2 linked regions of the Candidatus Palibaumannia cicadellinicola genome follow. The protein of the gene in region 2 interacts with the protein of the main gene of each other region in a pairwise test. Links are inferred from orthologs where the notes say so. Each region holds a gene or a part of one and is shown on either strand. Other genes may lie near its edges.

What was found.
Region 1: the proteins of plsB (region 2) and acpP interact in binary tests that used the Escherichia coli proteins (3 or more experiments, as listed by UniProt). The link is inferred for Candidatus Palibaumannia cicadellinicola from one-to-one orthologs.

The regions. Positions count from the first base shown.
Region 1 is NZ_CP008985.1:497,090-500,348, reverse strand. Bases 339-3,259 are described here. They hold acpP (acyl carrier protein), read left to right. Parts: upstream 339-1,641; coding sequence 1,642-1,878; downstream 1,879-3,259. Other genes in these bases: tmk (dTMP kinase), read left to right, coding at 3,002-3,259; pabC (aminodeoxychorismate lyase), read left to right, coding at 2,103-2,906; fabG (3-oxoacyl-ACP reductase FabG), read left to right, coding at 747-1,481; fabD (ACP S-malonyltransferase), read left to right, coding at 339-750. Outside these bases: more of fabD, read left to right, coding at 1-338. UniProt on the Escherichia coli protein: Carrier of the growing fatty acid chain in fatty acid biosynthesis.
Region 2 is NZ_CP008985.1:33,531-36,879, forward strand. What follows is about bases 1-3,011. They hold plsB (glycerol-3-phosphate 1-O-acyltransferase PlsB), read right to left. Parts: upstream 2,699-3,011; coding sequence 302-2,698; downstream 1-301. Other genes in these bases: ubiA (4-hydroxybenzoate octaprenyltransferase), read left to right, coding at 1-298; trpS (tryptophan--tRNA ligase), read right to left, coding at 2,874-3,011. Outside these bases: more of trpS, read right to left, coding at 3,012-3,349. UniProt on the Escherichia coli protein: Catalyzes the transfer of an acyl group from acyl-ACP to glycerol-3-phosphate (G3P) to form lysophosphatidic acid (LPA). This enzyme can utilize either acyl-CoA or acyl-ACP as the fatty acyl donor.

The sequences.
Region 1 (3,259 bases), 460 kb from region 2 along the record:
TTGACAGCGTCGGTAGTGATCTGGCGAATCTGGCAAAGGCTTGGTGGTACAATGCCGATGTTTATGGCAGGCCACAGCTTAGGTGAATATTCAGCACTAGTATGCGCTGGAGTACTTGATTTCTCTTCTGCCATTCAATTAGTAGCTCGACGTGGTATGTTAATGCAGAAAGTCATGCCTACTGGTACAGGCGCAATGTCTGCCATTATCGGTCTAGATAATGCAACTATTTCAGCAGTCTGTTTACAAGCTGCGCAGGGACAAATAGTATCGCCGGCAAATTTTAATTCACCTGGACAAGTGGTAATTGCTGGTCATAAAGCCGCGGTGGAACGCGCTAGTATCATCTGCAAAACGGCTGGTGCTAAACACACGCAGATGCTGTCGGTCAGTGTACCATCACACTGTATACTAATGAAGCCTGCTGCTAATAAATTAGCACAAATGCTAGAAACGGTACATTTTTCTATCCCACAGGTTCCTGTTGTTAACAACGTTGACGTATGTGCTGTTACAGATCCAGCTTTAATCCGTCAGGCGCTAGTGCGTCAGCTATATAGCCCTGTGCGCTGGACCGAAACTATCGAGTACTTCTATGCACAGGGCGTTGAGACTTTGCTAGAAATAGGACCTGGTAAAGTGCTTACTGGATTCACTAAAAGAATTATCGATACACTATCCTGTATGGCGGTACACGACCAGATTTCGCTAGCTACGGTAATTCAAGATCAAAGTAGGAAAAAGCAATGAGTTTAAAAGATAAAATTGCGTTAGTTACCGGCGCTAGCCGTGGTATTGGTCGAGCGATTGCAGAAATGCTAGCAGCGCAGCAAGCAGTAGTAGTAGGAACCTCTACTAGCGAAAATGGAGCGGATAATATTAGCCGGTATCTAGGTAAAAGTGGTAAAGGTATTAAACTGAATGTTTCCGACCTAGTCTCTATCGATGCTTGTTTAAAGAGAATGCGTGCAGAATTTGGCGATGTGGATATATTAGTAAATAATGCAGGCATCACACGTGATAATCTTCTGATACGTATGACAGAAGATGAATGGCATTCTGTTTTAAATACTAATCTAACTTCTGTATTCCGTATGTCAAAAGCGGTAATACGAGCAATGCTCAAAAAGCATTATGGTAGAATAATTACCATAGGCTCTGTTGTAGGAGCGATAGGAAATGCAGGACAGGCTAATTATACCGCTGCTAAGGCAGGATTAATTGGCTTAAGTAAATCGCTGGCTCGTGAAGTTGCATCGCGCGGCATCACAGTAAACGTGGTAGCACCAGGTTTTATTACCACTGATATGACAGAAGTATTGACAGATGAACATCGTGTGGGCATTTTGTCCAAGATTCCGGCTAACCGTCTTGGGTATCCTAAAGAAATAGCCAGTGCGGTAGCTTTTTTTGCCTCCGATGAGGCTGCATACATTACCGGCGAAACTATACATGTCAATGGAGGTATGTATATGCTGTAAAAAGCATGAAAATCATTTGCGTTGTCTATAGTAAATACCGCAAAATAGCAGAAAATAGTAGTTCGACTAGGCCGGAATTTTAGTGGTATCTTTTTCAAGATTTTATACACGACGAAAACCATCGCGTAAGCGATTTTTTTTTGATAGGAAATTTAAAAGTATGAGCACTATCGAAGAACGCATTAAGGTAATCATCGCTGAACAACTGGGCGTTAAGAAAGAAGAACTAGTCAATAGTGCTTCTTTTGTTGACGACCTAGGCGCTGACTCTCTTGACACTGTTGAGCTAGTAATGGCGCTGGAAGAAGAGTTTGATACCGAAATTCCGGATGAAGAAGCTGAAAAAATCACTACTGTTCAGGCAGCGATTGATTTTATTCAGGCAAGTCGGCAATAAGTTAGCTTAGGCGGTCAAGCGATCGCCTAAACTTTTTTAGGCTAGACTTATATTACAAACAGATTATTATATGAGATGATTAGTTAAATATCGTCTTAATCTACCTACATGGCCGTTTCTCTTAATTCAGCACGAATTTCCGCTCTATTCTAATAGTATAGTATTAGTACGTAGATACTATTATTCTTCACTATGTCTGCGAAAGGAGATAAATAAGTAGATTTATGTTCTGGATAAACGGCCAACTTAAGCAACAATTGCCGCTGACTGACCGCGCCTGTCAGTTTGGTGACGGTTTTTTTACCACAGCTAGTCTTTTAGACGGCAAGATATCTTTTTTGACATTGCATATCGAGCGTATTACTGAAGCTGCGGAACGTTTGTTGTTCGATAGGCTAGATATCGAAGCACTACGCCAGGAAATGCTCATCGCTGCTGCAACCGGCGGCTCTGGATTTATTAAAGCGATCATCAGCAGAGGGAGTGGTAACCGCGGCTATAGTTTTAGTAACTGTGGCGCTCCTGTCCGTATTATAGAACACGGCTACACACCAAGCCACTATGCTACCTGGCGAAGCAATGGTATACGTCTGACCCTAAATCCGGTACGCCTGGCGCGGAATCCTTTACTTGCAGGTATTAAGCATCTTAATAGGCTTGAGCAGGTGTTGATACAAGCTCATTTAGAACAAGAAGGTGGCGATGAAGCGCTAGTACTAGATACGGACGGAAATCTGGTAGAGTGCTGCAGCGCCAATTTATTCTGGCGTTATGGGAGGCAAGTTTTTACTCCTGTGCTGAGCTATGCTGGAGTAGCCGGCATCATGCGCCGACGTGTATTAGGCTTATTACCAAAGCTTGGTTATTTATGTGAGGAAGTCACTACTGGCCCCGATGCGCTGAAACAAGCTGATGAGGTAATTATTACCAATGCTTTGCTGCCGATAGCACCGGTAAACTCAATCGGTTCATACTGTTACTATGAACGTACCTTATTTAATTTACTCAGCCCACAGTGCCAATGCTAATGAAATACTAAATAATTTTAACAAGCATCCATTTGCTAACATCTCTTGCAATAAAAACAGCTATCACGAAACACCATAGTCAATCCGGATAGGCCATGAATAGTAAATTTATTGTTGTCGAGGGCCTCGAGAGTACCGGCAAGACCTCAGCAATTCAACAGATAGTAGCTATCTTACATAGCTATGGTATTAACGATATAATCTCTACTCGAGAGCCAGGTGGTACTCCATTGGCAGAACAACTACGTACTCTAATAAAGCAAGGCATAGGATCTGATCCGATTACCGACTGTGCTGAGCTTTTGTTGTTATATGCCGCACGTGCACAATTGGTAGAAAGTGTTATCAAACCT
Region 2 (3,349 bases):
TATGGTAGATAGAGATGATGATTTACGCATCGGTGTGAAATCTACTGCTATTTTTTTTGGTCGTTTCGATAGGCTGATGATTGGGCTCTCACAAACTATTACACTATTTTTATTAGGTATAATAGGTTGGCAAATGGCGTTAGGATATCTTTTTTATATAGCATTAGTTGGGGTATCAGTGCTATTTGCTTGGCAACAAAAGTTAATGAATTGTCGTAATAGGCAGGCATATTTTCAGGCTTTTTTGAATAATAACTATGTAGGTATGCTAATATTTATCGGTATTTTACTAAGCTAACTATTACTCACTAGATGGATTTAGCGCGCTAGCAATAGTGATCCGTATATCAGGAGTAATGAGTGTATTTAATAAGCCCGCTGTCTCTTCAACTTTACCATAGCTTAAACTGACATCTCCACTATAACTAATATAACCCTCATGACGTAACGTAGTTATAAGGGTAGAAAATATAGTTTTGTCAAAAAACTCTGGTGCATTAATACTATGTGCTATCGATAACTGCTGGGCAATTATCCAACTTTTTTTTTCTAGTGTACCTCGATTGATTTGCGGATGAGCGCATAATAGCGAGAAAGTTATGGCATAACGCTGTAGTGTATCTAGCCCAATTGCTGCTAGCAATTGTAGTGTATGCGTGCACTCTGGAGCAGGATGTAGCTGTTTTTTTTGTACGTCGAATAGTCTCTGCCTATACAACTCCGCAATTAGAAGGTCGATAAAAAGTAGTAACTCCTGGTTGCTAAATCGCATAAATAGTTCTGCCTTCAACATTGGATATAAGCATAAGATATAATAATATAGTTTCTTACGACTGATACCAGGTTGGCTATTGACAATAGTTGCAACTAAAGACGGTAAAATCAATAGATGCTGAATATTATTACGATAATAAGTCATCAGTGCAGCTTGATCACTTGAGAACACAATCATATCGCTTATAATAGTAAAATTATTGAGTGCAAGTGTATGCTCTAATAGAGCTTTAGACGTAATATTTGGTACCGTCACTTCAGGTGCATAGGGAACATTACGTAATAACTCAAGATAGCACGTCAGCTGCGATAGTAATTGTGTCCGCGTTAGTGAGTATGAGCACTGACGTGAAGCTAGCAGCACGCTGGAACATAGATTCATAGCATTAACCGCTGCTGCGTTATTAATTCGTATCATGATAGTTATCGCGATATTGTCCACCGTTGGCGCTAACCAATCTGGTCTATGAGTTGATTCTATGGGATTGATATTTTCGCGCCACTGCGGAACTTTATGATTGAGCCAAGTGACTAATGACAAAGGTTCACCAAAATTTACATATCCGAGACCAAGATTGCGTAATTTACGGAATCCACATACCATCTGTATGAGTCCCTCTTTTTCTTTGACCGCCCCGTATAACTCCTTAGCGTATGTAGCTACTTCCGTTACATGCTCATAGCCAACATAGATAGGCACTAGAGTGATAGGCCGTTTACCGGCGCGTAGCATGGCTTGGAGAGTCATCGTCAGAGTACCCTTTTTGGGTTCCAGTAGTCTGCCAGTACGTGAACGACCACCTTCTAAAAAATATTCAACAGAATAACCGCGGATGAACAGCTCACCGAGATATTCGCGGAATATAGCAGAGTAAAGCTTATTACCCTTAAAAGTACGGCGGATAAAAAATGCTCCTAGCCTACGGAAGATAGGACCGACCGGCCAGAAATTTAGATTGATGCCAGCTGCGATGTGTGGTGGAACTAAACCTTGATGATACAAAACGTAGGATAGTAGCAGATAGTCCATATGACTACGGTGACAGGGTACATAAACAATTTCATGTCCTTTTTCTGCTAATTGACGAACTCGATCTACGTGATGCACATGTAAACCCTGATAAAGAAGATTCCAGGTCCAACCTAACACTCGGTCCGATAAACGTATTGCTTCATAAGAAAAGTCTGCTACTATTTCTTTGATCAATGCGCTCGCTTTTTGCTGTGCCTGCTTTACTGATATGTTTTTACTACGCGCTTCATCTTTCACTGCCTTTTGAATTGCTTGAGAAGCGAGTAACTGATTAAACAAATGATTACGAACCGGTAGGCGCGGACCCATAGCGACTAGCCGCTGACGAGCGAAGTAAATACGCGCGGCCCGCGCTAGTTTTTGGACTAGGATTTTATCCATACCATTTGTTGCGGTAGCTGTATAGCGTATTGGTATTGATAAAGGCCTAGAAAAATGAATAAAACTATCACGACCTAACCACAGCACCGTCATGAATTTCTTAAAACCATTGAACCGTAGATTTTTATGTCCTTCACGACCGGGTGAACGTCCAAACATTACTAAAACTAGAACGATTTGCACATTTAACCAAGGATTTTTGCGGTATAATTTCAGATATTCATAAAATAATGAACACACACGTGGGCTATGATGAATAAAAACATAACGCGGAAGTTTTACACCCGCTATATACAATGGTTCTAGCGGGTCTGGCAACATTTTTTTGAAACATTGCATGCGTAGAGTAAGTAGATCTACTTTTGAATTATAAGGTAACACATATATCATAGGCTGCTGTGGATCTAAGCCGGCTTCTACGAGTGAATCTGCCGGAAGAACGTGACTTCTTACTAAGAACTTAAGTAATAAATATAACAAAGTGTCGTAAATTATACGCCAATTAGACATCTTTATATTAAGCCTCTTGCTAAGGTAAAAAAAATAAAACAAAATGATAATTACCTTTAGTCATGTGTTAAAGTAGTTACTTTGGCGTCTTATCTACTCTTTCATAACGAATTAATAAACTAGATAATAAAATTATAAGTTTATTAGGTTACTGACTAGTAGTACTTATATAGACTTAATAGTTAATCAAAAAACCTACGGCATGATAGGCTTTCGCTAGAGTTATGCTAGCATTATTACGAGCTTTTTCCGCTCCTTCGCGTAGTACCTGACTCAGGTAGGTTTCGTCTGCTCGTAGCATATAATAACGTTTCTGTAATGACTCCAGCATATCTAATACTGCACTAGCTACTGCAGTTTTTAAATGTCCGTACATTTTACCTTCAAAAATCTGTTCTAATTCCGCTAAAGGAGTACTACTAACGCAGGATAGAATATTGAGTAAGTTGGAAACGCCGGGTTTTTTTATTGGATCAAAGTAGACTCTAGGTGGATTGTAAGAGTCAGTCACTGCATTATGAATCTTTTGAACTATTAATTTAGGATCTTCCAACAAGGTTATTACGTGATTGCTGTTCTCATATGATTTAGACATTTTTTTAGTAGGCTCTAGCAATGACATGATACGAGCACCTAAATTAGAAATTAATG